4 regions of the Pseudarthrobacter sp. W1I19 genome follow, and region 4 is predicted to be linked to each of the others. Evidence: predicted binding sites of a transcription regulator. Region 4 holds the regulator's gene; each other region holds the start of a gene.
What was found. Region 4 encodes HrcA, which represses chaperone genes, less so after heat shock. Its sites were predicted from a motif close to TTNGCACTCGNNNNNNNCGAGTGCNAA; they were not measured.

Region 1 (7,392 bases), 1.5 Mb from region 4:
ATCGGGTGCGGGATTGTAGGCACCACCCGGGCCGGTGAACGTCAAGACGTCGCCCGGCTGTGCCTGCGCCGCCCACGGACCTGCCAGGCCCTCGTCGCCGTGCACCACAAAGTCGATGGCCAGTTCGCGGGCCGTCTCATCCACCCAGCGGACGGTATACGTGCGGGTGAACGGCCATTGTTCGCGCGGCATGGTTTCGCGGATGCTCCACAGGTCCAGGGGGGAGGGGTACTCAATGCCCGGCTGAGGGAAAACAATCTTGACGTAGCGGTCAACGAAATCGTTGTTGGAGAAGTCCGCGAAGCCGTCCCCGCCGGCAACAATGCGGACCATGTGCGGGGACAGTTCTTCCCTCCGGATCACAGTGAGATTGACCTGCGGACGGCTTTTTTTGGTGGCGCTGGTGGCGGCCGGCACGGTGCTCATAAGGCAAGCCTAAGCTAGGGGACCGGCGGGAGCTCCCAGGTTACGTCCGGCGCACCCTGGCTGCGCAGGAGTTCGTTGACGCGGCTGAAGGGACGGGAGCCAAAGAAACCGCGGGACGCGGATAGCGGGCTGGGGTGGGCGCTCGCCACGGCGGGGGCCCCGTCCATGAGTGTCCGGACGCTTTCAGCGTCCTTGCCCCACAGCACGGCAACGAGGGGCTGCCGTGACCCGTCCGGCCGGCGCCGGCCTGCGACGGCGGCGACGGCCGCCGTCGTGATCTTCTCCCAGCCTTTGCCCCGGTGCGAACCGGCTGAGCCCGCCCGCACCGTCATAACCCGGTTCAGCAGCAGCACGCCCTGGTCAGCCCAGGCGGACAAGTCCCCGTGCACCCGCGAAGGGACTCCGAGGTCCTCTTCCAGCTCCCGGTAGATATTCGCAAGGCTCCGCGGAATGGGCCGCGTGTTCGGCGCAACCGAAAAGGACAGCCCCACCGCGTGGCCGGGTGTGGGGTAGGGGTCCTGGCCAACAATCAGCACCTTGACATCGGCGAGCGGCTGCCGGAAAGCGCGCAGGACGTTCGACGGCGCCGGCAGGACCTGGTGCCCCGCTTCCACTTCGCCGGCAAGGAAGGTGAGCACGTGGCGGAGTTCGCTTTCCATTCCCGCCAGAGCCTCAGCCCAGTCAGGTGCCATAAGCTCATCCAGTGGGAGCCGCGCCAGCTCCGCGAAACCCAGCGCATCCGCGGGTTGCTGGGCCAGGTCGAACAAGGCATCTGATTCAAACACCGTCCCATTCTTGCAGGGACGCCCCGGGTGAGGGGCCGGCAGCCGGGCCATGCCGCAAATGACATTGGTGTTATTCGCCCGTAGCATGGGGTCAGACATTTTTGTAAACCAGCAAAGGAGTATGCAGTGGCGGAGCCAGCCCGGGAGCACCTGCCGGAGCAGGAACCACGGCATTCACTCCTGGCGGATTTCTCGCTCCGTGACTCGCCGCTGAGCGAGCGGGAGCAGCAGATGCTCGCCCTCGAACGGCAGTGGTGGAAGTACGCCGGTGCCAAGGAGCAGGCCATCCGGGAGCTCTTTGACCTCTCCGCGACGCACTATTACCAGCTGCTCAATGCCCTCATCGATACCGAGGATGCGCTGGCCCACGATCCCATGCTGGTCAAGCGATTGCGTAGACTACGTACGTCGCGTCACCGTGCACGTACCGCACGGCGCCTGGGGTCCGACGCGTAAGACGCTCCCGCTGTGCCCTCCAGCAGCAAACCAACAAGGATGTCATCCACCATGACCAGATATGCCCGCGATGAATTCGACAAGGTCCCGGAGACTGCTTCGCGACAAGGTGTCCACCGCACGGCTTCCGCCCCCGCCCGGGTGCGGCTGTGGCCTATCCTCGCCGTGGGCGTGGCCGCACTGGTCATAGGACTGGTGTCCTTCCTGATCCTTCCCAAGCTGGGTTTCGCCACGGCCGGCGACCAGGCCTCCGTCAGCCAGGAGGCAGCAGCATTGGCCGGTACCGGGTCCACGCCCTCGGCGACTCCGGACGCTTCTCCCTCCGCTGAGGTGCAGCCTTCCGCGTCGGCTGAACCCGAAGCAACCGCCAAGGCCGAACCCGAGCCGAGCGCCTCTGCCGACGCCCCTGCGCCGATCAACAAATCCCAGGGCGTGGCCATCTACAACGCCGCGGGCACCGCAGGGCTGGCAAGCCGGGTTGGCGGCACGGTCCAGGCTGACGGCTGGACGCTGGGGCAGGTGGGCAACTGGGCCGGCTCGCCGCAGCAAAGGTCCACCATTTTCTACTCGGGAGCAGGCCAGCTCGCCAACGCCCAGGCCCTGGCAGAGCTCCTCGGTATCCCCACCCTGGTGAACAGCACGGAATTCCAGGTGCCCTTGGTTGTGGTGCTGGGTCCCGGCTACCGGTAGACAGCGTCCGTCCCGGGGCGGCCACGCACCTGCCTGCCGTCCCGGCTGTTACGCCTGAATAACTATTGCCGGCTGTCCCGGAGCCGTCCTGCCCCGGCGGGCGCGGAGTTGGCTAGAGTGATTTTCAGGTTCGGTTCGGGCCAGCCGGAACACCGCGGCGTGGACACCCGGACACAATGGAAAGAGTGGTCGGACATGGCACTGGGGACCGTCAAATGGTTCAACGCGGAAAAGGGCTACGGCTTCATCACCGTGGACGGCACGGGTGATGACATCTTTGTCCATTGGTCCGCCATCCAGGGCGAAGGCTACCGGGCCCTCGACGAAGGCCAGCGCGTGGAGCTCGAAGTCGGCGAAGGCGAGAAGGGCCCGCAGGCCGAAAGCGTCCGGCCGGCGGAGTGAACAGCGCTTTCTTCCGTCCCGCGGGCATCCGCCGGACGCTCGTCACAGCTGCCGCCTGCTCAACCCTCGCCCTGACGGCCTGTTCCGGCGCCGCCGGCAACGCGAGGGTTGAACCGGCGGAGGCGTCCGGGGACGGCACGTTGCGGATCGGGCTGATCCTGGACAGCACCGGCGGGAACGCCTTCCTGAACGCACCGCAGCTGGCTGCCGCCAGGCTCGCCGTGCAGGAGATCAACGCCGCAGGCGGCCACAAAGGCAAGCCGGTGGAGCTGCTGCCTACCGAAACGGGGCAGGATGCAGCCGGGCAGGCGCAGGCACTCGTTTCCGCAAAGGCTGACGTTGTGGTCGGCCCCACCGATTCGAGCCACGCCGCCGCTGCCATCGACATCCTGTCCCGCGCCCGGACCCCCCTCATCTCGCCCGCCAACACGGCCGCTGGCCTCAGCACCTCCAACAGCGGCGGCTACTACTTCCGGACCGCAGCTGCCGACGTCGCCCAGGGCCCCGTCCTCGTGAAGCTCGCAAAGGACGCCGGCGCCACAACGGTGGCCGTGATGTACCAGGACGGCTCCTACGGCACGGACGTGTCAGCCGCCGTCGCCACCGCTGCTGAACAGGCCGGAATGAACGTGGCAGCAACCAAAGACTTCAAGCCGGGCGAGGCTGGCACTGCTGCCGCGGAAATGGCCAAGGCCGGAGCGGATGCGGTCATTGTCATCGCCCGGGACGGTGCGCAGGGCGCCCTGGCTGAACTCAGCAATGCCGATGTGGACGGGAAGCGGATAATCCTCAGCGACGGCGCCTTTGCCCGCTACAGTTCCCGCCTGCCCGCCAAGTCCCTCGACGGCGCCCGCGCGGTGGTTGCCGGCCAGCTTCCGGATGCTGATTTCCAGGCCAGGCTGCTCACGGTGGACCCAGGCCTGAAGGACGTGTCGTTCGCCGCCGAGGCCTACGACGCCGTCACCGTTGCTGCCCTCGCCGCCGCCAGGGCGCAGGATGACGCGGGCCGCTCCATCGCCGCCAACCTGATCTCCGCCTCCGGAGGAGCGGTGGAAGGATCCTCCGGAAAACCGGAGGCCGAAGCCTGCCTCACCTACAAGGACTGCCGGGCAGGGCTCATGACCCGCCCGGATATTAATTACGACGGCGAATCGGGCTCGATTGCCTTCGACGCCAAGGGGGACATCACCACCGCCACGTTCACTGTCTATACCTACGGGGCCGACAACAATCCCGTGCCCAGTGGCCGGGAGACCGCCGGACGGGCAGCGGGCTGAGCTTCGCCGTCGGCTAAACGGGGCAAAGCAGGGTCTTATTCGCTTGCACTCTAACGTGGGGAGTGCTAATTATTGAGTTAGCACTCTGACGTACCGACTGCTAAAGCAAAGCTGGTTCCGGCCCGCCGCGCGCTGCACCGGTCGAGGAGCGAAGAAACACCTAACTGGAGTGAGATCCGCAGCCGGAGGCATACAGAGGCCGAAGGCGAAGGATCGTCCGTCGCGGGCACTGCAGCGAAGGTTCATTCTTAACGACTGTCCCGAAAGGACTACTGCCGTTATGGCCAAGATCATTGCATTTGATGAAGAGGCGCGCCGCGGCCTTGAGCGGGGCCTGAACATCCTCGCCGACGCCGTTAAGGTCACCCTCGGCCCGCGTGGACGCAACGTCGTCCTCGAGAAGAAGTGGGGCGCCCCCACGATCACCAACGATGGTGTTTCCATCGCCAAGGAGATCGAGCTGGACGATCCTTACGAGAAGATCGGCGCCGAGCTGGTCAAGGAAGTTGCCAAGAAGACGGACGACGTCGCCGGCGACGGTACCACCACGGCAACCGTGCTGGCACAGGCACTGGTGAAGGAAGGCCTGCGCAACGTTGCTGCCGGCGCCGACCCGCTGTCCCTCAAGCGCGGCATCGAGAAGGCCGTTGAGGCCGTCACCGCCGAACTGCTGAACTCCGCCAAGGAAATCGAAACCAAGGAAGAGATCGCTGCTACGGCGTCCATCTCCGCCGGTGACGAGGAAATCGGTGCCCTCATCGCCGAGGCCCTGGACAAGGTGGGCAAGGAAGGCGTCATCACGGTCGAGGAGTCCAACACCTTCGGCCTGGAGCTTGAGCTCACCGAAGGCATGCGCTTCGACAAGGGCTACATCTCCGCCTACTTCGTCACCGACGCCGAGCGCCAGGAAACGGTCCTTGAGGATCCGTACATCCTGATCGTCAACTCCAAGATCTCCAACGTCAAGGAACTGGTTGCTGTCCTCGAAAAGGTCATGCAGTCCAACAAGCCGCTGCTGATCATCGCCGAAGACATCGAGGGCGAGGCCCTGGCCACCCTGATCGTCAACAAGATCCGCGGCACCTTCAAGTCCGTCGCCGTCAAGGCTCCGGGCTTCGGTGACCGCCGCAAGGCACAGCTCGCCGACATCGCCGTCCTCACCGGCGGCCAGGTCATCTCCGAAGAAGTTGGCCTCAAGCTGGAGAACGCCGGCCTGGAACTCCTGGGCAAGGCACGCAAGGTTGTTGTCACCAAGGACGAGACCACCATCGTCGAAGGTGCCGGCGACGCCGACCAGATCGCCGGCCGCGTGGCCCAGATCCGCGCCGAGATCGAGAACTCCGATTCGGACTACGACCGCGAGAAGCTGCAGGAGCGCCTGGCCAAGCTGGCCGGCGGCGTTGCAGTCATCAAGGCCGGTGCCGCAACCGAGGTTGAGCTCAAGGAGCGCAAGCACCGCATCGAAGACGCAGTGCGCAACGCCAAGGCTGCTGTTGAAGAAGGCATCGTCGCCGGTGGCGGCGTGGCCCTCATCCAGGCCGGTGCCAAGGCATTCGCCAACCTGCAGCTGTCCGGTGACGAAGCAACCGGTGCGAACATCGTCCGCGTTGCCATCGACGCCCCGCTGAAGCAGATCGCCTTCAACGCCGGCCTGGAGCCGGGCGTTGTGGTTGACAAGGTCCGCGGCCTGCCTGCCGGCCACGGCCTGAACGCCGCAACCGGCGAGTACGTCGACCTGCTGGCTGCCGGTGTGAACGATCCCGTCAAGGTGACCCGCTCTGCCCTGCAGAACGCGGCCTCCATCGCCGGTCTGTTCCTCACCACCGAGGCAGTTGTGGCCGACAAGCCCGAGAAGAACGCTGCCCCGGTTGGCGGCGGCGACGACATGGGCGGCATGGGCGGCTTCTAAGCCTTCCCTGCCGGGCCTGGTCCCGCGAATACATAAATGCGGCCCCCTCTTTCGAGGGGGGCCGCATTTGTTTTGTGTCCAGCGGGAGTTCTACTTCCTGGCGCTGGCCAGCATTCCTTCAACTTCCTTCTTGAACGCGTCAGCAGCTGCCTGCGGCGTCAGGCGGTCGTAAAGGACTTCATCGGTATACCGCTTGATGACGTTCTGCACGCTGCCCGCACCCACCGGCGGAACCGGCGGCGCTTCCTTGATGTCGGGGGCGATGTCCTTCAGGAAGCTGACCACCGTGGTGTCCGCGGGCTTCAGCGAGGGGGTGATGCCCTCCACGATCTCCGGGTTGGTGGGTACGCCCCGGTCGGTCATGAGGATCGCCCCGGCTTCAGGGCTGTTGGCCAGGTAGTTGATGAAGGTGGCTGCCTCTTCCGGATGCTTTGAGCGGGAGGAGGCGGACCAGAACATGGTGGGCTTGTAGTACATGCCGTTCCCTGCAGCGGAGCCGTCTGTGCTGGGAGCGCGGAGCATTTTGATGCTGCTGCCGGTGGTCGCCTCAAGGGAGCCGAGCTGGTTTGTCCACCACCAGGCCATGCCCACCCTGTTGGTGCCGAAGAGGCTTTCCTCCAGCCCTGCACCGGAATCTTCGGTGGCGACGGTTGCCGGCGGGCTCGCCTTCGAATCACGCTGTTCCTTCAGGCGCTCCCAGAAGGAGGCAGCAGTGGAGGTGGCGAAGTCCAGCTTGCCGTCCTCTGAATAGAGGTTCTCGCCGTGCTGCCGCAGCCAGATAATCAGGTCGGCTTCGTTCGTACCATAGGCCGCACCGTAGTTCTTGCCGTCGCCCGCGGCGCTGATCTTGGCGGCCGTGGCCATGAAGTCATCCCAGGTCCACTTCCTGTCATCCGGGAGGGGAACATTGGCGGCCTCAAAGACTTTGGTGTTAGCCATGACCACGTAGGCGTTTTGGCCTGTGCTGAGGCCATACTGGGCGTCGTCGTACTGGCCTGATGCCAGCGCCTCCTTGTCCAGCTTGGAGATATCAATACCCTTCTGCTTGGACAGATCCAGGAGGGCACCGCGTCCGCCGTATTCGGCGATGTACTTCTGGTCCATCTGGATGACGTCCGGCGCGTCGTTCGCAGCAGTCTTGGTGGCCAGCTTGTCCCAGTAGCTGGCCCACTCGCCGGGCTCGGATTCGATCTTGATATTCGGGTGTTCGGCTTCGAAAGCGTCAATGACCTTTTCGGTCTGCGCGTTGAGGTACTCGTTTCCCCACCAGGCAAACCGCAGCGTCACTTCCTCACTGTTGCCCGAACCGCCGGACGCGCCGCATCCTGTTGCCAGGAGGGAGAGAGCCACAGCTACTGCACCCAGCTGGAATTTCCTCCGCCTGCCGGTTGGAATCGTCATCGATATGCCTTCCTTGTTCTGGTGGAAACGCCTTCTCCCTTGCTGG
Region 2 (7,392 bases), 830 kb from region 4:
GCCATCGTTCTAATGGCGGCAACGGCAGCCGTCATGTACGCCATCTTCAAGAGGAAGGGCTGGCTCTAGGGACCGCCTGCCCGCCCGCCGCGCTCCTTTATGGCCTGAACCTGAAGGATCCGACCACTGACGCTGCCCCGGCTTCCCCAAGATAGTCGGTGAGGCTGTGCTGCTCGCTCACGGCGGTCACCTCCACCGCGACGTTTCCTCCCCTCCAGTCGAGCAGGAAGAGGCGCATTTCGATCGGGGCACCGACCACGTGATGCAGGTATGAAACACCGCCGCCGATGATCACCGGGACCGCATGGATGACTCCACCGATAGGGCATGCGCTTCTCCACTCGTCACTCACCCGGAAGTCGAGTGCGATCCCGGACAAGCCACCCACCGACGCCGGAGCCTCCCGCATGATTTCGAGGCCCGGTACCGTCCGGTACCACTCGGTAAGTTCCTTGGAGCTGGTGCCGATCCCTGGCTCTGGATATTCCCTGCAGAGCTCGGGTGCCCGGACATTCTGGTAGGCACCTACGTAGCTGCCACCCCATACGCCACCCTGGAGATCGTCCAGCCGGCTCAACAGCACATTTCCTGGCAGGTCCTCTCCGTTGGCCCAGCCTGCCGGGACGGTATAGGTCAATGGCGGTTCGAAGGCGGTGGTTGAGTAAGTGCCCGGATCGAGGGGGCCCAGGCAGTCACCTCTGTCCCTTTCCGGACAGGTCAGCGACGTCGGTTCAGGTTGGCTGGACGTTGCGGTAATGGATGGCGCCGCGTCAGGATCCTCGTAAGTGCAACCGGAGAGGACTCCTGCCAGAAGGCCCACCACGAGTAATGCCACAGGTCGCGGGCGGCGAAGGCGGGACGGCCGGTCCGAAACTGCTCTTCGCCGCTCCCGGGCACTGAATTTCCTGACGACCATGATGGCCTCTTGTCGAACTAAAGAAGGAGCCGCGCTGGACCATCAAGATGCGCCCGGCACAGGCCTCAAGGAAGGGTCGCCAGCCGGGAGACGCCTCATTTATCCAGGGAAGCCTGGGCAGGCCACTAACCGGAGCCCCTGGGCCCCTCGCGACAGCCGCGGCGCCGGGAGCATACTAAGGCATGAGCGATCGCAGTGATTTCCTGGACTGGGTGAGGACCTCCCTGTACCAGGCGGAGCTGGCTATTCACAACGGCGACGCGGGCCCACGGCGGGGCCTCTGGTCCCGCAATGAACCCGTGAGTGTCCTGGGCGCCTGGCGCAACGCAACAGGCCAGCAGGAACTGGATGAATTGTTCGCAAGCCTTGCCAAGCAGTTCTCGAACTGCACTTCCTACCGTTTCGAGCTGGTCTCATACGACGTCGCGGGCGACATGGCGTACACGGCGGGCCTGGAACACACCTCCGCCTCAGTGGATGGCGAGCCGCGCAGCTATGTCCTGCGGGCTACCCAGGTTTACCGCCGGGAAGACGATGGCTGGAAGGTCGCCCATCGTCACGGAGACACAGTGGCCGGCTGACGGCGCAGGCCAACAAAGATTGACCGTGGGAGATTATGTGGAGCTAAGGGGATTCGAACCCCTGACCTCTTCGATGCGAACGAAGCGCTCTACCAACTGAGCTATAACCCCGGGACGAGCCGCCTTGCAGCTGCTGTGCGGCACCGGTGACCCTAGGCTACAAATTTTCCGCCGCCAATGCCAACTGGCATGCAAAAGGCGGCCGGATGCCCGGCCGCCTTTCCAAAGAGTCAGGCGCGGCGGCGCTGCAGGACGTCGTCGAGATTGCTGAGGGCGCTCTGTGCCTTGGTGAGCTGCTGGGCCTCGGGGGCCGGTGTAGCGGGGACGCCGGCCGCACCCTGCTTGAGGGACGGCTTGCCGGTGGCCTTGGGCGCCTCAGGCAGCTCAAGGGGTTCCGGAGCCGGGCGTTCGGCCTTGGCCGCCTCGACATAAACCGGCTTGGGCACCTCCACCGGGTCCCAGGTGGTGCTCGGTGCCGCCTGCACGGCACTCGTGTCACCAGCTGCCACGGCGACGGCGAGTGCTGCCTCGCGAAGTTCCATGGCAGTCAGCGGCTTGATCACCGGCCGGTCGGCCTCGGCGTCAAAAAGGGGGCTTTCACTGCGCACCGGCGCGGCTTCGGGCTTCGGCGGGACCTGGACGGCCGCGGGCCTCACGGCCGGTGCCGCCATGGCGGAGCGAAAGGCAGCGTTGACCTTGGCCTTCCGGTCACGGACCGCGAGCCTGCGGAGCAGGACCACGGACGCCACGGCCAGGGCGGCGCAGCTCAAGGGAAGCACGGGACTTCCCAGCCCGAATGCCAGCAGGACGGCGGAGACGAAGGCGGTCAGCAGGGAAAGCAGCCCTGCCAGGGCAATTGCCGTGCGGCCGTACCGGATCTTGAAATGGCCTGTTGTGGCGGTGCTGCCTGCTGCCGTTGCGGATCCGGTGCTCTTCCTGGTGTCCATGGCTTTCTCCTGCTGGGCGGCAACCTTCAAAACCAGACCCGCTCGCGGGTCCGGCACGTCCTCGGCAGGAGTGTCTGCCAGGAAGTCGCCGGCGGGCTGGAACTGGTGCCGGCGGTTCCGGAGGACGTAGGGGGCAACCCATACAATCCAGAGCACAACGGCAACCACAAGGATCACGGAGCTGCTAAGGGGGAAGTCCACACTCAAAACCGTATGAGCAATACGGGGGCTGCAGCCGCATTGGCCACGGTGTGTCGTGGCGCGGCTGGCAAATCATTGGATTTATGAAGCCCGGGAACCCAGCCACCGGTTCAGCAGCCCTTCCGGGACCTCTTCTGAGGTCAGGGCAAATGACCGGTGGTCGGCCCACTCGCCGTTGATGTGCAGATAGCGGGGCCGGTATCCCTCATCCCGGAATCCGAGCTTCTCCACCACCCGAAGGCTGGGCCCGTTCTCCGGGCGGATGTTGATCTCCATCCGGTGCAGGCCCAGGTTCCTGAAGCAGTGGTCTGTCACCAGCGCCACGGCGGTGGGCGCTATCCCGCGCCCCGCCCGGGCCCGGTCCACCCAGTAACCGAGCGTGGCCATCATGGCTGAACCCCAGACGATCGAAGAGACAGTTAACTGGCCCACGATCACGGGATTCCGGACTGCCGGGACGCGTTCGGTAATCACAAAGGGAAGCGCGGTGGCCTGGGCGGCCTGGGCGTTGAGGGAACGCACCATCTGCCGGTAGTCCGGCAGCCCTCCGGCCGGATCCGGGTTCGAGGCCTCCCACGGCGCCAGCCATTCGCTGTTGCGGGCACGGACTTCTGTCCACTCTTTTTTGTCCCGGTACCTGATGGGCCTCAGGACCAGGTCGCCGCACTCCAGGGTGACGGGCCAGATGGGGCCGGCGCGCATTGTGCTACTTGGAGAGTCCGGCGGTGAAGCCCGGCAGCCATTCCCGCAGGCCGGGGCCAAGGTCGTCGCTGTCAATGGCCAGTTGGACACAGGCCTTCAGGTAGCTCAGTTTGTCACCGGTGTCGTAGCGGCGTCCCCGGAACACCACACCGTAGACGCCCTGCCCGTCGCCCTCTCCGGACGCGAGTTCCTGCAGGGCATCGGTGAGCTGGATTTCGCCGCCGCGGCCAGGACCGGTACGTTCCAGCACGTCAAAAACGGCAGGGTGGAGCACGTAGCGGCCAATGATGGCCAGGTTGGACGGCGCTTCCCCGGCGGCAGGCTTTTCCACCAGCCTGTTGATGCGGACATAGCCCTCGCCATCGATCTCCTCGATGTCGGCGCAGCCATAGGCGCTGATCTGTGAGGGTTCCACCTCAATGAGGGCCACGACGGAGCCGCCCGTTTTGGCCTGCACGTCGATCATGGTGCTGAGCAGTTCGTCGCGGGCATCGATGAGGTCATCGCCCAGGAGGACAGCGAAGGCTTCATTGCCCACATGCTGCCTGGCGCGGAGGACAGCATGTCCCAGGCCATGGGGGTCGCCCTGGCGGACATAGTGGATATCGCCGAGGTTGCTGGCGGCCTGTACGGAGGCCAGTTTTTCGGCGTCGCCTTTGCCCTCGAGCGTGGACTCCAGCGATGGAACGCGGTCGAAGTGGTCTTCCAGGGCACGCTTGTTCCGTCCGGTAATCATCAGGACGTCGTTGAGGCCCACGTGCACGGCTTCTTCAACCACATACTGGATGGCCGGCTTGTCCACGACGGGAAGCATTTCCTTGGGCATGGCCTTGGTGGCAGGCAGGAACCTTGTGCCGAGTCCGGCTGCGGGTATGACGGCTTTGCGAACTCTGGGGTTACTGGTAGTCACCCGACTAATCTAACGTCAGCGTCAAGCAATCAATAATTGTTGAAGGGCCGCCGGGTGCGCGGCCGCGGCGAAATCCGCCCTAGCGGCGAGTGATGGAGGAATGCACATGTTGGAGGACGCCAGGGCCGTCAAGAACAGAATCCGCACGGCACACCGCCAGCGGCGGGCCACGCTGACCCCGCAGCAGCTTGAGGCGGCAGGTGCTGCCCTGGCACGCCATGGCGCAGCCTGGGCCGATGCCCTGACCGGTGGAGCCCCGGCCACGCTCTGCGTGTACTTTGGGGTTGGCGTGGAGCCCCCAACGCTTCCGCTGATCAACGCGCTGTACAACAACGGCCACAGCGTCCTGCTCCCGGTCTGCGAGCCGGGACGGGAACTGGCCTGGGTCTTCTGGGACCCTGCCGCGGGTTTCGAGCAGAGCCGGTTCGCTCCCATCCTTGAGCCCAGGGGTGAGCGGCACGGGCCGGACGTGGCGGGAACGGCTGCCGCGCTCTTTATCCCGGCGACGGCCGTGGACGCAGCGGGCAACAGGATCGGACAAGGCGGCGGCTACTACGACAAGTTCCTGGGCCATTTGGCCACCGCCGGGAAGAATATCCCGTTGGCGGCCGTTGTGTACGACGAGGAACTGCTTCCCGCGGGGCAGATTCCGGAGGAGGAGTTCGACCGTCCGGTCCCGGCCATCCTGTCGCCATCAGGAATCCGGGTGCTCAACGGTCACGGCTGAATCCAACTCCCCTGGTTCTGCGGGGATGATAGAATTGGCACTCAGGCCCTGCGACTGCTAACGGACGGACCATCCGGCCGGGCAGCACGGGACCTCTCGTTTTGCCCAAGAGGAGGAGCACCAGTGCCAACGTATGCGTACGCCTGCAAGGATTGCGGCCATGCCTTCGACATCGTCCAGTCGTTTTCGGACAGCACTCTGACCTCGTGCCCCGAGTGCCAGGGGACGCTGCGCAAAAAGTTCAACAGCGTAGGTGTCGTTTTCAAGGGATCCGGTTTTTACCGCACAGACTCCCGCGACTCCAAGGGCAGCACGGTCTCTGCCGCCGCTCCGGCCTCTTCAGCGCCGGCTCCGGCTGCGGCACCCGCCGCTTCCGCTCCGGCTGCAGCGGCCAGTTAAGGCCATCTGAACAGCACCGTTCGACGCCGGCCGGCCGGTTTGTCCACATAAGGCGCCTTGCGCCTGTCACGGGCAGTCCGGCCGGCTTTAGCGTTGGCGCATGCCTGCAAAACTTTTCTGTCCCGACGCGAGCGGTTCCCGCTATCCACGTGGCACCCGCAATCCCCGCGGCTCCGGCCGGCGGCCGTCGACTCTCCGTCTTGGCGGCTGGCTGAGCCGGAACCGCCGGCTGGCCATCGCCCTGCTGTTGTGCGCAGCTGCCGCGATCAGCGTCCATCAACTAACCCCCGCACCCGTTCACACCGTCACAGGACTTGCTGCCGCGAGGGACCTCCCCGCCGGCTCGGCGCTGGCGCCGGCCGACCTGGCGCACGTACGGGTCCCGCCGGACATGATGGCTGCGGGTTTCCTGGACCAGGAAAATGAACTGGCCGGCAAGCAGTTGGCAGCTCCGCTCCGCAAGGGCCAGCTGCTGACAGACGCCCAGCTGCTGGGGCCGGGGCTGCTGGCCGGAACACCTCCGGGTTCAGCCGCCGTGCCCCTTCGAATGGCGGACCCGTCCTCCATCCAGCTCGTCTCTCCCGGGCAGCTGGTCAATGTGGTCCTGACGGCTGCCAACGGCTTTGACCAGCAGGCGGCGTCAGAAGTCCTGGCAACGGCTGTTCCCGTTCTCTGGACGTCCGGCAAGGGCGGCCAGAGCGGGCAGTGGCTGGGCACGGCCGAAACGGACGGCCTGATTGTTGTTGCGGCAAGTGCCGAGCAGGCGGCGCGGCTGGCCGGCGCCTCAACACAGGGCAAACTCTTCTTTGTCCTGGTGGGACCGTAACGAAAGAAGCGCCGGCCAGGGATGTTTCAACCGGTGCGGCAAAGGACAGCGGTGCCCCGAAGTACAGCGGTGGTGCGAAGGAAAGCGGGCTGCGGCGGATGCCGGGCCCGGCTCTCAGCCCCAGTGCGGGGGCTTCTGTTCCTTCAGCCAGGCATCGTGGTCCTCGTCTGCGTCGCCCCAGCGGCGGGGGTCATCTTCGGCGGCCTTCGTGGGCAGGACACCGCCACCGGCCTGGTCTTTGCCCTTCCCCCGGCTCCGCATCTGGTCCTGGTCTTGCTCCCTGTTCTGGTCTTGCTCCTGGTTCTGGCCTTGATCCTGCCCCTGGACTTCGCCGTCCTCCGGCGCAGTGCCGGCCGCGACGGACGGCTCCTGCGAAGGGTTATTGTTCTTGTCTTCGGTGGCCACGGCGACCGCCTCCTTGTTGTCCTGATGTTTGGCCTGCTGGCGGCCCTGGTCCCCGCCGGGCACGTTCTGGCCCAGGCCGGCACTGCGCCGGGACCGCTGCTCCCCGGCCTGGATGCCGTTGAGCGCCTGGTCCACGTCGTCGTCAAGGAACCCAATTGACGTATCTGCCCGGCCCGGCAGCACAACCCGCTCCAGGCCCAGATAGCCGGCAATACGGTCTGCACAAGCGGACGGATCGGTGAACACCTCGATGGTCCACAGCGGCATGTACCGCCACCCCAGCCGCTCCAGCAGCTGCGGCCGCAACCGGCTCCGTTCCCGCACGCTCATGGTCCGGTACTGTTCCGTGCCGTCGGACTCAATGGCCACCGGCCACGGCAGATCCTTGTCCTCCTGGCCCATGGTGCCCAGCGGATCGGCGGCAGCCACCACGTCAATGGCACCGTCGTACTGGTGCCAAACCCGGGCTCCGCGTGCCCGCAGCCTGTCGCCGAGGTCAGCCACCAAAGGATCTGCGCCCAGTGCCTGCTCGCTGGCAGCAGCGCGCGACGCGGGAGTTCCGAGGTCAGTGTTGCCCGAAATCTCACGGTCCAGCAGCGAGTACAGGTCCACCGCGCCGTGCGTCAGCCGGGTGTGGTCCAGGTCCTCAGGCCGGAAGCACGTCAGCACGTGCAGGGACCGGCGGGCACGGGTCATGGCCAGGGCAAACTTCTCCCGGCCCCCTTCGGCGGAGAGTGGACCGAAATTGTGCAGCGCGCGCCCGTGCGGGGTGCGGCCG
Region 3 (7,392 bases), 860 kb from region 4:
GCCCGCCGAAACCCCGCTGATCAAGGCAGCCCGTGCCGCCGGAAAGCCGGTCATCACCGGCGCGGAAGTGGCCACCATCCAGGCGCTGGAGCAGTTTGTCCTCTACACCGGGGTGCGGCCCACCCCGGAACAGGTCCGCGCTGCCGAGGAGTTCATGCGCGCCCAGTAGGCAGCATCCTTCGGAAAGCTAGACCGGCTCCACCACGATGGCCACCCGGTCCTCCCCGATGCGGGTCAGGACCAGGGTGGCCGTTTTGTTGCCGGCCTTCTTCGCAGCTGCCTTCCCGCCGGGGAGCAGCTGCTTGCGCAGTTCCTCGGGCGTCACGGCGGTGCCGCGCTTTTTGATGTCCAGCACGCCGATGCCCTCCGCCTTCACCCACGCTTTGAGAGCCTTGACGTTGTAGGGAGTGACTTCCAGGATCTTGTAGGCCCGCGCGAAGGGAGTGTCCACCAGCTGCGGGGCACAAATGTAGGCGATGTGCTCATCCACCAGGTGCCCGTCCAGTTGAAGAGCGACGTCGGCCACCAACCCTGCGCGGATCACCGCACCATCGGGCTCATACAGGTAGCCCTCTGCCGGACCAACGGGAGCGGCGGGGCCGGCGCCGAAGTCCTCAGGGCTTGTCAGCTCGGCCGCGCCGGCCGCACCCAGGACCAGGGCGGCCCTGCGGATTCCGGCCCGGCGGACGGCGTTGAACCAGAGCGCCACCTCGGTCACGTCCCCGGCCACCGAAACCCATTGGGCTTCACAGCCGGCCGGTACGGAGTCGTGCGGCATGCCCGGGCCCATCTTGACGCCGACTGCCTTGCCGGATGCGGCGAGGGACTCCACAAAGGACAACGGAGGCGAAAAGGCCTCCGGGTCCCAGATGCGTTTGGTGCCGGACGTGGAGGTGACCCGGCGGGCAGGATCCAGCCAGACGCCGTCGATCCCGTCCAAGGGAACAGCTGTGGCATCGGCGTGGACCACCGTGGCATTGGGGAAGGGGATGAGGTTCACTGTGGCGCAGGCCGCCGTCGTCTCATCCATCTCCACCGCGGTGACGTTGATGTCCATGGACGCCAGTGCCATGGAGTCGGCGGCGAGGCCGCACCCCAGGTCCGCCACGTGACTGATGCCGGCCCCGGCGAACCTCTGGGCGTGGCGGGCTGCGACGTTAAACCGGGTGGCCTGCTCCAGCCCGGCCTGGGTGAACAGCATCTGGCGGGCGAACTCGCCGAACTTGGCTTCGGCTTTGGTGCGGAGCCGGGACTGGGTCAGGACGGCGGAGACCAGTTCGGGGGAGTGCCCGGCCTTACGCAGCGCAGAGTTCAACTCAAAGGATGTCTCCTCCTTGTAGGGGCCCAGGGACGCCAGCAGGTCCCAGCCTTCGGGAGTAAGCAGTGGCGCGATCTGGTCCTGGGGAGCGTGAGACATGCGTTCCAGCCTAGTGGAGGAGACCGGTGGGGGATGCGGGATAGTGTTGAAACCATGGAAGAGAGCGCAGGTCCCCGGCAGTCCGAAGAACCAGCCAAGGACAGGGGTCCCGCCAGATACGCCCGGACGGCTCTGATTGCCGGCGCCCTGGTGGCCGTGGTGTGCCTCGGGCTCCTGGTGGTGATCTTCTCCCTGGACACGTTCAACGCCACCGTCTATTCAGTGGGCGGCAACGACATCGCCGGTGACACGCAGGAAGCCCGGGACATCCGCGGGTTGTACGACGGCGCCCGCGCCGGAAGCATCGCCGTGCTGGTTGCCGCGCTGCTGGTGACGGCCGGGGCGGGGGCCCTTCTTTACCGCGCACGGAACTCTGGAGCGGGTGACGGCGAAGGCGGGGAAGACGTCGATTTCGAGGACCTCGGCCGCTGAGGCCCGCCAGCGCTGGTCAGCAGGACTCCGGAGATCACTAAAACGCCGCCCAGGATCTGCGGCAGTGTGATCGACTGGCCCAGGGCGACGGTGATCAGGGCGGTGAAGACCGCAATGAGGTTCAGGTAGTTGCCCGCGTTCGCGGCCGTTGTGCGTTTCAGGGCAAGGTTCCAGAGCAGGTAGGAACCCAGTGATGGGAACAGCGCAATAAAGGCAAGGGACCAGCCCTCGTAGGATGTCTGGGGCAGCCCTGAGCCCGTGGCCAGGGCCAGCGGGCTGAGGACGACGGCGGCCATCGCCACCTGGAGCGCCGTGGACGTGACCGCGGGGATATCCACCCTCCGGGCAATGATGGTGTAGAGGCCCCACACGGTGATGGCCGCGAGGATCAGCAGTTCCCCTTTGTTGATGGAGAACGTCAGCAACCGGTTGATGTCGCCGCCGGTGAGGACCAGCAGGACGCCTGCCAGGCCCAGGCCGATGCCCGCCCAGCCCAGCGGACGCGGCCTGTCCCGCAGCAGGATCACGGCCAGCACCACGATCAGCGCAGGGTTGGCCGCCGTCACCAGTGAGGCATTCAGGGCGGAGGTGTGGCCGAGTGCGCTGTAGAGCAAGAGCGTGTAGGCGCTCATGCCCAGGGAACTCAGGAGCAGCAGGATGGGCCAGCGGCGCAGGACGCCCCGCCAGTCCGGGCGCTCCACCAGCTGTGCGAGGACCAGCAGCGGCACCGCTGCGAGGGTCCAGCGCCAGTAGGTCAGCTGCAGCGGCTGCATGGTTTCCATGGCGGCATGGCCGACGACGAAGTTTCCGGCCCAGAAGAGGGTGGCGAGGATCAGATAGACAGCGGCACGCACCGGTCAAATGTACACATGGAGGGTTCGCAGATGACGAAACTCTGGCACTCGCCTTGACCGAGTGCTAACCCTTACATAGAGTCTTCATTAGCACTCTCCCTAGGAGGGTGCTAATACATGAAGAGCTGCCAGCCAGGCTGCTGCCGGCACCGCGACGACGGTTTGCCAGCCAGGGCGGGAAGCTTTCCAGTCCACGAATTTGCTGACGAAAAGGAGAGGTCCGAGTGTCGGTCTCTATTAAGCCTCTTGAGGATCGTATTGTTGTCCGCCCGCTCGAAGCCGAGCAGACCACGGCTTCCGGCCTGGTTATCCCGGACTCCGCGCAGGAGAAGCCCCAGGAAGGCGAAGTTGTTGCAGTAGGCCCCGGCCGCTTTGACGACAACGGCAACCGCGTCCCGCTCGACGTTGCCGAGGGCGACGTTGTTATCTACTCCAAGTACGGCGGAACCGAAGTCAAGCACAGCGGCACCGAGTACCTCGTGCTGTCCGCCCGCGACGTTCTGGCGATCGTCGTAAAGTAACTCTTTCGGATCCCCGTGCCGCTGGTCATGCCTATTGCTGGTCAGCTGCACGGGGTTCTGTCTTGAAAGGACTGAATCATGGCAAAGCAGCTTGCGTTTAACGACGCTGCACGCCGGTCTCTTGAAGCCGGCATCGACAAGCTCGCCAACACCGTCAAGGTGACGCTCGGCCCCCGCGGCCGCAACGTTGTCCTGGACAAGAAGTGGGGCGCGCCCACCATCACGAACGACGGCGTCACCATCGCCCGCGAAGTCGAGCTCGACGACCCGTACGAGAACCTTGGCGCCCAGCTGGCCAAGGAAGTTGCCACCAAGACCAACGATGTTGCCGGCGACGGCACCACCACCGCAACGGTCCTGGCCCAGGCACTGGTCAAGGAAGGCCTGCGCAACGTTGCAGCAGGTGCTGCCCCCGGCCAGATCAAGCGCGGCATCGAGGTTTCCGTTGAAGCCGTCGCCGCCCGCCTGCTGGAGAACGCCCGCCCCGTAGAAGGCACCCAGGTGGCCAGCGTTGCAGCCATCTCCGCCCAGAGCGATGAAGTTGGCGAGCTCCTGGCCGAGGCTTTCGGCAAGGTTGGCAAGGATGGTGTGATCACCATCGAGGAATCCTCCACCACGCAGACCGAACTGGTCCTCACCGAGGGCATGCAGTTCGACAAGGGCTACCTGTCCCCGTACTTCATCACGGATGCGGACCGCCAGGAAGCAGTCCTCGAAGACGCACTCATCCTGATCAACCAGGGCAAGATCTCCTCGCTGCAGGACTTCCTGCCGCTGCTGGAGAAGGCCCTTCAGGCCGGCAAGCCGCTGTTCATCATTGCCGAAGACGTCGACGGCGAGGCCCTGTCCACGCTGATCGTCAACCGCATCCGCGGCACCCTGAACGTCGTTGCCGTCAAGGCTCCGGGCTTCGGTGACCGCCGCAAGGCCATGCTGCAGGACATCGCTACCCTCACCGGTGCGCAGGTTGTGTCCCCGGAGCTGGGCCTGAGCCTGGACACCGTTGGCCTCGAGGTGCTGGGTACCGCCCGCCGCATCACGGTCACCAAGGACAACACCACCATCGTTGACGGCGCCGGTACGGCCGAGGACGTGGCAGCCCGCGTGGCACAGCTGCGTGCCGAGCTGACCCGCACCGACTCCGACTGGGACAAGGAGAAGCTCCAGGAGCGCCTGGCCAAGCTGGCCGGCGGCATCGGCGTGATCAAGGTCGGCGCAGCCACCGAGGTTGAGCTGAAGGAAAAGAAGCACCGCATCGAGGACGCTGTGTCCTCCACCCGCGCTGCCCTCGAAGAAGGCATCGTGGCCGGCGGCGGTTCGGCCCTGATCCACGCCCTCAAGGCACTGGATGAGGACCCCGCGGTCAAGGCCCTCGACGGCGATGCAGCAGCTGCTGTGGGCATCGTCCGCCGCGCGCTGGTCCAGCCGCTGCGCTGGATCGCCCAGAACGCCGGCTTCGACGGCTACGTCATCACGGCCAAGGTTGCCGAACTCGAAACCAACAACGGCTTCAACGCCAAGTCGGGCGAGTACGAGGACCTGATCGCCGCCGGCGTGATCGACCCCGTCAAGGTCACCCGCGCAGCCCTCCGCAACGCAGCCTCCATCGCTGCCCTGGTTCTCACCACCGAGACCCTCGTTGCAGAGAAGCCTGCCGACGAAGACGAGCACGCAGGCCACGGCCACAGCCACTAATCCCCACCGGCCCAGGCCCGTACTCACAAAACCGGTCCAGCATCAGCTGGGCCGGTTTTTTGTGCCGTCGGCCGCATGTGGACCCGCCATCACGTCCTGCAGAAATTGGGGCAACCCTCCATCACCATCGGGGTGAACCGAAGGTGCCGAAGGCATAACGCCGGCGGAAGCACCGCCGCCGGACTTTCCCTGTAAGTGATGGCGCGATGAGTCAAAAGCCGCAGGAGCTGATGGAGCATGGGATGGAAGACGGCAAAAGCTGATGGCGCGTTGGTGCATTTGTCCTAATTACCGCGAGTAAGCCCTACTTCTTTACGGCGTAACGCACATGGGTGGCAAATGTGGAGCTGACTGTTTTGATGATTTCAAGGTCGACGTCGCGATCGAAGCCGTCGAACAGGCGCTTGCCCGCTCCCAGGATCACGGGTGCCGTGGACAGCACGAGCTCGTCCACCCGCCCGGCGGCCAGCGCCTGCCTGATCACGTCCGCGCCGCCGCCGATCGACACGTCTTTGCCTCCGGCCTCCGCAATAGCCCGCGCCAGGGCGTCCTCAAGCCCGGACACAAACGTGAAGCCGGACTCGGCGGCAGGTTGGTCCTGCACACGGTGGGTAAGCACCATCAGCGGGCCCGGGAACGGGTTGGTCCCGCCCCATGCTCCGGCAGCGTCGTACATCCCGCGGCCCACAATGCCGGCACCCAACCCTGCAACAAGTCCGTCATAGAAGTCTTTGTCGGGGCCGTTCATTGCGAAGTCGTGTCCGCCGTCGTAGGTCCAGGGGCCGCCCATCACCCAGTAGTGCAGCCGTTCGCCGCCCTTGCCCAGGCCGTAGGCCGGCCCGTCGTCGGGGCCGGTAATAAAACCGTCAACCGAGGTGGTGATGGCTGCGATGACCCTGGCCAAGGCGCTAGCCCATCTCCCGGGTCTCAACGTCGCCCGCGCGCTCGTAGACCAGGGACACTGCGCCTTTCGGGAAGCTTCGTGCGGGCTCGGCGAGGCGGAAGGAGGCGGGGATGGTCCCGGCGTCGAAGAGGCGTTTTCCCTGCCCCAAGGTCACCGGATAGAGCCAGATGTGGAGGCGGTCCAGCACGTTGGCCGCGAGCAGCGAGCGGATGAGGACGCCGCTGCCAAACATGTGCACCTCGCCGTACTCGTCACGGAGCCTACCCGCGGCGGTGGCATCCGGCAGTACCGTGGTGCCCTCCCAGCCAGGGGATGTAATGCCCTTGGACACAACGAACTTGGGCACCCGGTTCAGTGTGCCCCCGATCTCGTCGGACTGGTGGGGCCAGTAGGCGGCGAAGATGTCATAGGTCTTCCGGCCCAGAAGCAGGGCGTCAATCTTGGCGATCTCCTCGCCGATGGCGGCCCCGGCGTCGTCATCGGACACCGGCGCCTGCCAGCCACCGAAGGCGAAGTTGCCCTCGGTGTCCTCTTCGCGGCCGCCGGGCGCCTGGTACACGCCGTCAAGGGTAAGGAACAGGTTTGCGACTATGATTCCCACGCGTCCAGTGTGGGGCAGCCTCCGGGCGCTGTCCAGAGTCCGCGTGGCAGACTGATGCCATGCTGCTCGACGAGCTCGTGAAGACCACGGACGCCGTCGCGTCCACCCGCTCCAGGCTCGCGAAGGTGGAGGCGCTGGCGGACCTGCTGCGCCGGCTGGACCCGGCGGCGATCACGACGGCGGTGGGCCTGCTCAGTGCCAAGCCGCGCCAGGGCCGGGTAGGGATCGGTTGGCGCGGTATGTCGGCGGCCATGGGAGAGCCCGCCGCTGCACCCAGCCTCACCGTGGCCGACCTCGACGCCGCACTGGACCGGCTGCTCGCCAGTGCCGGCGCCGGATCCGCCGCGGAACGCGCCGCCACCCTCCGCACACTGACCGCGGCAGCCACCGAACGCGAGCAGGCATTCATCGCTGGAGTGCTGCTGGGCGAGCTGCGGACCGGCGCGCTGGAGGGCGTACTGACTGATGCGGTGGCGCGTGCCGCGGACCGGCCGGTTGAGGCAGTTCGCCGCGCGGCCATGCTCTCCGGCGATCTCGGCGGTACCGCCCTGCTGGCGCTGACGGGCACGGCGGCCGAGCTGGACGAGGTGGGCCTCGTCGTCGGCCGTCCCGTGCAGCCCATGCTCGCCGCCACCGCGGCCAGCGTGGGCGCGGCGCTGGAGGTCACGGGCGAAGCCTCCGTGGAATATAAGCTCGACGGCGCCCGCATCCAAGTGCACCGCGTTGGCGACGACGTGCGCATCTTCACCCGAACGCTCGCCGAAGTGACCCACCGCCTGCCCGAGGTGGTGGAGGTGGTGCGTGGTTTGCCGGTGCGCGACGTGATCCTCGACGGCGAGACCCTCGCCCTGGACGAGGACGGCGGGCCCCGGCCATTCCAGGAGACGATGTCCCGTTTCGGGGCGGAGGCGGCGCGCACCACCCTGCTGCACCCATGGTTTTTCGACGTGCTGCACCTGGACGGCCGC
Region 4 (7,392 bases):
GGTATCAACTTCATATCGGCCTCATATCGTTCACGTTGCAGTTGCGCCGCTGGGCGCATCCGGCGGCTTTTGCCCGCCGGCGCTGTGTAATGCTGGAAATCCAGGGTGCCAAGGAAGCATCCAGGCTGACCGGGGATCAGCCAATCCAACCAGGAAAGGACAGGCAATCACGTTGCCGGAAAGCGCAGGGCCCCGCCGGGCCGGAAGATCACTGAACGGCGCCCGTTCAATGGTTCTTGCCGGGCTCCTTGCCGCCGTCCCTGTCCTCACCGGCTGTATCGCTGAACCGGGGCCATCGCCCACGGGCGCCCTTGCCTCCAGCCCCGCCGCCACGGGCGGCGTGTCTGGCGCACCGTCCACCAGTGCGCCGCTGGAAACAACACAGTCCTCCAACAAGGCGCCGGTCTACTGGATTGGCCGCAGCAACAGCAACGTGTTCCTGTACCGCGAGTTCAGGGATGTTCCCGAGCAGGAAAATCCCGTGACGCGGGCCCTGCGCGCCATGATGTCCGAAAAGCCCCTGGACCCGGATTTCTTCACACCGTGGCAGAACCCCAAACAGCTGGCAACCTCGATTTCCGGCAAGGACGTCATCACCGTTGACGTGTCGGAGGACGCCTTCAACAGCAACCTGGACGCCGATATGGCGGCACGGGCCATCCAGCAGCTGGTCTATACGGCCACCGCGGCTGCGGCGAGTTCCGGCCTGATTGACTCCGGCCAGCAGATTCGCGTGCGCATCCTGGTGGACGGGCACACAGATTACGTGGCGTTCAACCACGTGCAGCTGGGGTCCCTCATGGCCCGCACGGCCGGGCTCGTGGCTCCGGTGTGGATCATCGACCCGCAGGAAAACGTCGAGGTGGCGGACGGCAGCGTCAAGATCACCGGCCGGAGCACGGCCGCGGGCGGCAAGCTCCGCTGGCAGATCCTACGGTTGGAGGAGAACGGGAACAAGACACCATTCCTGACCGGCGAGACAACCGCCGCGGCGGACCCTGCCCAGGCGGGAGTCTTTACGCTGGCCCTGACCCTGCCCTCCGGCGACTACGAGCTCCGGGTCGGGCAAACGTCCAACCCCGATGGCCAGCAAAACGGCACCGAAGATACCCGGGGATTCAAAGTACGGTGAGCCGTGGCCGTTCAGGCTGCGGGCGCCGCCCAGCGGCCCAGGACATCGCTGGCAAGCACGACGGCGGCCGGACCGGCGGTTGATGAGCGCAGCACATGGTGTCCCAGCAGGGCAGTCACGGCTCCCTGGCCGCACAGTTTTGTCACCTCGCGCTGGCTGATGCCCCCTTCGGGGCCGACAATCAGGAATATTTCCCGCGGCCCTTCTGCAGCATCAGTCGAGAGCCACGATTCCAGGACCACCCGCAGTGGACGCACGGCGTCCTCGTGCAGGATAACGGCGAGGTCGGCCGCCCCGGCAGCAGCAGCGAGACCGGCAGTGTCGACGGCGGCACGCACCTCGGGGATCCAGGCCCGCCGGGCCTGTTTGGCAGCCGCGGTAACTACAGACTGCCACTTTGCATGGGCCTTGGCCGCCCGGTCCCCCTTCCAGCGCACGATGGACCTTTCGGACTGCCACGGTATAACGGCGTCGATCCCCAGTTCGGTGGCGGTTTCGATGGCCAGCTCATCCCGGTCGCCCTTGGCAAGGGCCTGGACCAGCACCAGCCTGACGCCGGGCCGCTCCTCAACCACCACGGCTGTGCATTCGACCTCGAGCCCGGACGGGGAGGCTGCCAGCACTTTCCCGCTCATTCGGGTGCCGGCGCCGTCCACGATGTCCACGGGCTCGCCGGGAGCCAGCCGTTTGACGGTCACTGCGTGCCGGGCCTCAGGTCCCTCAAGGACAAAACGTCCTTCGGGTGCCATCTGGTCCAAGGACCCGGACGCCGTGAAAAAGACGGGGTTGCTCACCGCTACAGGTTACCGAACCGGTCCCGGAGCTTGGCGAACATACCGCCGCTGGCGGCCAGCTTGCCCTCCGTGATCTGCTCGCCGCGCAACCTGGCGAGCTGGCGCAGCAGGTCCTCCTGCGCCGCGTCCAGCTTCGCCGGCGTCTCCACCTGCAGATGGACCTTCAAGTCACCACGGCCGTAACCGCGCAGGTGGGTCACACCCAGCCCGCGCAAGGTGATGATTTCCCCGGACTGCGTTCCTGCCTTGACATCGATCTCCTGGGGACCGTCGAAGGTTTCCAGGGTGACGTCTGTTCCCAGCGCGGCTGCGGTCATGGGGATGTTCAGGGTGGCGTGCAGGTCGTCGCCCTCCCGGACATAGGTGGCATCGTTGTTGACCCGGATTTCAACGTACAGGTCTCCGGCGGGGCCGCCGGCAGGACCGGCCTCGCCCTGGCCGGAGAGCTGGATGCGGGTGCCCGTGGCAACGCCGGCGGGAACCTTGATGGTCAGCGAACGCCGGCTGCGGATGCGGCCCTGCCCGCTGCACTCGTTGCAGGGGTCCTTGATGACGGTGCCGAAGCCTTCGCAGGTGCCGCACGGGGCGGCGGTCATGACCTGGCCCAGGATGGACCGGACCGCCCGCTGGACCTGGCCGCTGCCGCCGCAGATGTCGCAGCGCTCGGGGTGGGTGCCCGGCCTGCAGCACGAGCCTTCGCAAGTTGGGCAGACCACTGCCGTATCCACTTCGAGCTTCCTGTTGACGCCGAAAACGGCGTCGCGAAGTTCGATCCGGACGCTGATGAGGGCGTCCTGGCCGCGCCGGACACGCGATGCAGGCCCGGAGGAACCGCCGGCGCCAAAGAACGTATCGAAGATGTCCTGGAAGGCGAAGCCCTGGCCGGCGTACGCTCCGCCGCCGAACCCGTTGTCCGTACCGTTCTCGTTGCCGGTGGTGTCGTACACCCGGCGCTTCTGGGGATCGGAGAGAACTTCGTAGGCGTGGGTCACGGCCTTGAAGCGGTCTGCTACATCTTCACCGGGGTTAACGTCCGGGTGAAGGGTGCGGGCCAGCTTGCGGTAGGCCTTCTTGATCTCTTCCCCGGTTGCATCCGGTGAGACTCCAAGGACTTCGTAGTGGCTGCTCAAAGTTCGTATCTCTTCCTTGTTGTTTTGCCTGCAGCTGTACTGCGGGCGCTACTGTTCGTGCCTGGTCGCCGGACGGGGCGGGTCAGGGACCCAAAATCCGTGACAGGTACCGGGCGACGGCCCTGACCGCGGCCATGGTGGTGGGGTAGTCCATCCTCGTGGGGCCCAGGATGCCAATCTTCGCGACGCTGTCCGGCCCGTAACCGGTGGCCACCACCGATGCCTCGGCCAGACCGTCGTACGGGTTCTCGCGGCCGATGCTGACGGCCACCCCACGGTGGTCCTGCGCCATCTCGCTCAGGAGCCGCAGCATCACCACCTGTTCCTCCAGCGCCTCCAGCACGGGGCCGATGCTGAGCGGAAAATCCACGTTGGAACGGGCAAGGTTGGCTGTCCCGGCCATCACCATGCGGTCCTCACGGCTGCTGTGGGCCAGGGCTTCCAGTCCGTGCGCCAATGCCTGGGCTGCCTGCCGCTGTGCGGGGGCGACGCCGGACACTACTGTGGGCAGCGACTGCGTCAGCTGGCTCAGGGCAGTCCCGCCGAGGGAAGCCAGGAAGTGCGTGCGTAAGGCACCGAGGACGTCGTCGCCGAGGTCCTGCCCGACGTCGATGACACGCTGCTCCACCTTGCCGCTGTTGGCGATCAGCACCACCAGCACCTTCCGCGGTGCCAGGAGGACGAATTCGATATGCCGGACCAGGGCGCGGTTGAGGTGCGGATACTGGACCACTGCCACCTGGTTGGTCAGCTGGGACAGCAACCGGACGGTGCGCTCCAGGACGTCGTCGAGGTCGTCTGCCCCTTCCAGCAGGGACTGGATGGCCCGGCGTTCGGCCTGGGACAGCGGCTTGACCGCGGAAATCTGGTCCACAAAGAGCCGGTAGCCCTTGTCCGTGGGAATGCGGCCTGCGCTCGTGTGCGGGGCGGTGATCAGCCCTTCGTCCTCAAGTGCAGCCATATCATTGCGAATGGTGGCGCTGGAGACACCAAGATGGTGCCGTTCCACCAGGGCCTTGGACCCGACGGGCTCGCGCGAGTGGACATAGTCCTCCACGATGGCCCGCAGTACTTCAAGCTTGCGCGGTTCGCTCACACTCCACCTCCATCCAGGGATCAGGGCAGCCGTTCCGCCCGCACCGTACCTCACAGGGGTTAGCACTCGACATGCCTAAGTGCTAACAGTCTATTATGACTCGCCCCGTTGTTAGCATTGGTACCGCTCCGGGCGAAATTCCGGGTCCGGATCCAGCACGAAGCGGAGTTCATCCATGCAATACCAGAACTGGGGAGCCCAGGACCTGACGGCGCCCGCACGCTCGCAACTGCCCGAAGTGCCGGTGGAGCGCGGAATGGTCCTGGAGGAAGTCCAGTCCGGCTGGGTTGGCGCAGTGACGCGGGTGGAAAAATCAGGCGGCATGCACGTGGTGGCCCTGGAGGACCGCCGGGGCAAGTCCAGGTCCTTCCGGCTGGGTTTCGGTTTCCTCCTGGAAGGCCAGGCCATCCGGCTGATGCCACCGGCGCCCAAGCAAGCCCAGACCGGCGGCCCGGCCGGCGGGAGGACGGCATCCGGTTCGGTGCGGGTGGCGGGCCAACGGGCACAGGTGGCCAAGGCGAGCCGCATCTGGGTGGAAGGAAAGCACGACGCCGAACTGGTGGAGAAGGTATGGGGCGACGACCTTCGGGTGGAGGGCATCGTCGTCGAACCCCTGCACGGCATTGATGACCTGGCGGCGGCCGTTGCCGGTTTCAGGCCCGGTCCCGGACGGCGCCTGGGCGTGCTTGTGGACCATTTGGTGCCCGATTCGAAGGAGTCGCGCATCGCGGACGCCGTGATGGCCTCCCCCGGCGCCGCGGGAAACGTCCTCATTGTTGGCCACCCCTACGTCGACGTCTGGCAGGCGATCCGTCCGGCCGTCCTGGGCATTGGGAAGTGGCCTGAAGTGCCGCGCGGGCAGGACTGGAAGACCGGTATCCTCAAGGCATTCGGCTGGCCGCACGCCACCAAGGAAGACATCGGGCTGGGCTGGCAGAAACTGCTGGGCGCCGTGCGCACCTACGCGGATCTGGAAGCATCCCTGCTGGGCAGGGTGGAGGAAGTGATCGACTTCCTCACTGTCCCCTGAGCTGACAGGATCCAACGGGCGGACGTCGGCGGGGGCGGCTTCACCAAGTATTCTTGGTACCGCGGTGTCTGCTTCTGGCAGTGCCTCAGCAGATATTGGCATTCTTACTCAGCAGCATTGCACTTTCGAAGGAACAGACTGTGGCGGAAAACGCACAAGATCACAGGGACAGCCAGGGCGGCCAGGGCCGTTCGGAGTACCATGGCGTCCCCGCGAATGCGCTGCCCCTGACGGCCAGCGAAGACAGGCAGTGGGCTACGCTCTCGCACTTCGGCGGGATCCTGGGCTGCGTCCCTGCACTCCTGATCTACCTGATCTTCCGTGACCGGGGCCCTTTCACCGCGCAGGAGTCCAAGGAGGCGCTGAACTTCAGCCTGCCCCCAACCATTGCCGCCGTGGTTGCCAACATCCTGGTGTTTGTGCCGGTTGTGGGCAACATCTTCGCCGTCATCGCAACCCTGATCTGGATTGCCCTGACATGCTTCTCGGTGGCGGCCGGAATCCACGTGAACCGCGGCCAGCCGCACCGCTACCAGTACAACCTCCGCTGGATCAAGTAGTCCCCACTGGCACCCTAGCCTCGCTTCGCTTCGGCCAGGGAACCCTGCCAGCGTGGGCCCAACCACCGGCACGCAGCCTTGCTTCGCTTCGGCCAGGGAACCCTGCCAGCGTGGGCCCAACCACCGGCACGCAGCCTTGCTTCGCTTCGGCCAGGGAACCCTGCCAGCGTGGGCCCAACCACCGGCACGCAGCCTCGCTTCGCTTCGGCCAGGGACCCCTGCCAGCGTGGGCCCAACCACCGGCACGCAGCCTCGCTTCGCTTCGGCCAGGGACCCCTGCCAGCGTGGGCCCAACCACCGGCACGCAGCCTCGACCAGGCTGGGCCCGGGGGTTAGTCCGGGAGAACCCGGCGCACCACCGCATCGGCAAGCAGCCTGCCCTTGAGCGTGAGGACCAGCCGGCCCCGGAAGGCTGCCGCCGGCTCCACCAGGCCGTCCGCGATCAGGCCGGCCACTTCGTGCCTGCCGTCGGCACCGAGGGCCGAGACAGCCAGGCCTGACTGCAGCCGTGCCTCAAGCATCACCCGCTCCACGTTCCGGGTTTCCGGGTCAAGCGTTTCCCGGCCGGCGGCCGGCGAGAGGCCCTGGGCCAGCCGGCCTGCATAGGCTGTGGGGTGTTTGACGTTCCACCAGCGGACGCCGCCCACGTGCGAGTGCGCACCGGGCCCGATCCCCCACCAGTCATCCCCGCGCCAGTAGGCGAGATTGTGGCGGCAGGCCTGATCCGGCGTTCGGGCCCAGTTGCTGACCTCGTACCAGCCCAGGCCGGCTTCGGTGATCAGCTGATCGGCCAGCTCGTACTTGTCGGCGTGATCGTCGTCGTCAATACCGGGAACTTCACCACGGCGGATCTGGGCGGCAAGCTTGGTGCCGTCCTCAATAATCAGCGCATAGGCGCTGATGTGGTCGGGCTCGTAGGACAGCGCGGTTTCCAGCGAGTGGCGCCAGTCAGCGAGCGACTCCCCCGGCGTCCCGTAAATCAGGTCCAGGCTGACCGACAGTCCCGCTTCCCGTGCCCAGCGGACCACCTCTGGAACGCGGCTTGGGGTGTGCGTCCGGTCCAGGACTTTCAGGACGTGCGGCACGGCGGACTGCATACCGAAGGAGACCCTGGTGAACCCGGCCTCTTTCAGGACCGCGAGGGATTCCGGCGTCACCGAATCGGGATTGGCCTCCGTGGTGACCTCGGCGCCATCTTCGATGCCCCACTGGTCGATGGCCCGGCGGAGGATCAGGGCCAGGTCTGCGGCGGGCAGCAGCGTGGGCGTGCCGCCGCCGAAGAACACCGTGCTCAGTTTTCGGGGAGGAAGGCCCGACGCCGGGAGGACCTTCGCTGCCAGCGTCACCTCCGAGGCGGCAGTCTGGGCGTAGGCATCCTGAGAGGCGCCGCCGCCCAGTTCCGTTGCGGTGTAGGTGTTGAAGTCGCAATAGCCGCAGCGCACGGCACAGAACGGTATGTGGACGTACAGCCCGAACGCCCGCTCCGCCGCGCCGTCCGCTGCCTGGGCAGGCAGCAGGCCGTCCGACGGCGCCGGGTCGCCGAGGGGAAGAGTACTAGGCATTGCGGTGGCCTCCGGTGTTGCCGGACGCGGTGTTCACTACTTCTTGGCCTTGTCCTTGGACTCGTCGGTGGTGAGGGCGGCAATGAAC

Region 1: the regulator HrcA is predicted to act here: its motif matches at 4,114-4,140, upstream of groL (chaperonin GroEL).
Region 2: the regulator HrcA is predicted to act here: its motif matches at 5,019-5,045, upstream of QF038_RS05950 (FmdB family zinc ribbon protein).
Region 3: the regulator HrcA is predicted to act here: its motif matches at 2,745-2,771, upstream of groES (co-chaperone GroES).

The regions. Positions count from the first base shown of each region.
Region 1 covers NZ_JAUSZR010000001.1:3,588,672-3,596,063, reverse strand. The annotation lists gene QF038_RS16595 (siderophore-interacting protein) at 1-426, opposite strand, end outside; gene QF038_RS16590 (uracil-DNA glycosylase) at 441-1,211, opposite strand; gene QF038_RS16585 (DUF3263 domain-containing protein) at 1,338-1,667, shown strand; gene QF038_RS16580 (LytR C-terminal domain-containing protein) at 1,719-2,357, shown strand; gene QF038_RS16575 (cold-shock protein) at 2,553-2,759, shown strand; gene QF038_RS16570 (ABC transporter substrate-binding protein) at 2,756-4,036, shown strand; gene groL (chaperonin GroEL) at 4,317-5,945, shown strand; gene QF038_RS16560 (ABC transporter substrate-binding protein) at 6,036-7,346, opposite strand.
Region 2 covers NZ_JAUSZR010000001.1:1,265,558-1,272,949, reverse strand. The annotation lists gene corA (magnesium/cobalt transporter CorA) at 1-69, shown strand, start outside; gene QF038_RS05985 (hypothetical protein) at 98-916, opposite strand; gene QF038_RS05980 (nuclear transport factor 2 family protein) at 1,099-1,497, shown strand; tRNA gene QF038_RS05975 (tRNA-Ala) at 1,536-1,608, opposite strand; gene QF038_RS05970 (hypothetical protein) at 1,728-2,645, opposite strand; gene QF038_RS05965 (GNAT family N-acetyltransferase) at 2,727-3,347, opposite strand; gene galU (UTP--glucose-1-phosphate uridylyltransferase GalU) at 3,352-4,257, opposite strand; gene QF038_RS05955 (5-formyltetrahydrofolate cyclo-ligase) at 4,364-4,984, shown strand; gene QF038_RS05950 (FmdB family zinc ribbon protein) at 5,108-5,383, shown strand; gene cpaB (Flp pilus assembly protein CpaB) at 5,484-6,209, shown strand; gene QF038_RS05940 (DUF4011 domain-containing protein) at 6,324-7,392, opposite strand, start outside.
Region 3 covers NZ_JAUSZR010000001.1:1,236,433-1,243,824, forward strand. The annotation lists gene QF038_RS05825 (shikimate 5-dehydrogenase) at 1-169, shown strand, start outside; gene QF038_RS05830 (class I SAM-dependent methyltransferase) at 188-1,417, opposite strand; gene QF038_RS05835 (hypothetical protein) at 1,472-1,849, shown strand; gene QF038_RS05840 (DMT family transporter) at 1,774-2,703, opposite strand; gene groES (co-chaperone GroES) at 2,928-3,224, shown strand; gene groL (chaperonin GroEL) at 3,303-4,919, shown strand; gene QF038_RS05855 (dihydrofolate reductase family protein) at 5,224-5,823, opposite strand; gene QF038_RS05860 (dihydrofolate reductase family protein) at 5,828-6,424, opposite strand; gene QF038_RS05865 (ATP-dependent DNA ligase) at 6,484-7,392, shown strand, end outside.
Region 4 covers NZ_JAUSZR010000001.1:2,100,411-2,107,802, reverse strand. The annotation lists gene QF038_RS09920 (GerMN domain-containing protein) at 230-1,132, shown strand; gene QF038_RS09915 (16S rRNA (uracil(1498)-N(3))-methyltransferase) at 1,144-1,926, opposite strand; gene dnaJ (molecular chaperone DnaJ) at 1,929-3,056, opposite strand; gene hrcA (heat-inducible transcriptional repressor HrcA) at 3,139-4,152, opposite strand; gene QF038_RS09900 (DUF3097 domain-containing protein) at 4,328-5,182, shown strand; gene QF038_RS09895 (DUF4870 domain-containing protein) at 5,323-5,742, shown strand; gene hemW (radical SAM family heme chaperone HemW) at 6,075-7,304, opposite strand; gene lepA (translation elongation factor 4) at 7,341-7,392, opposite strand, start outside.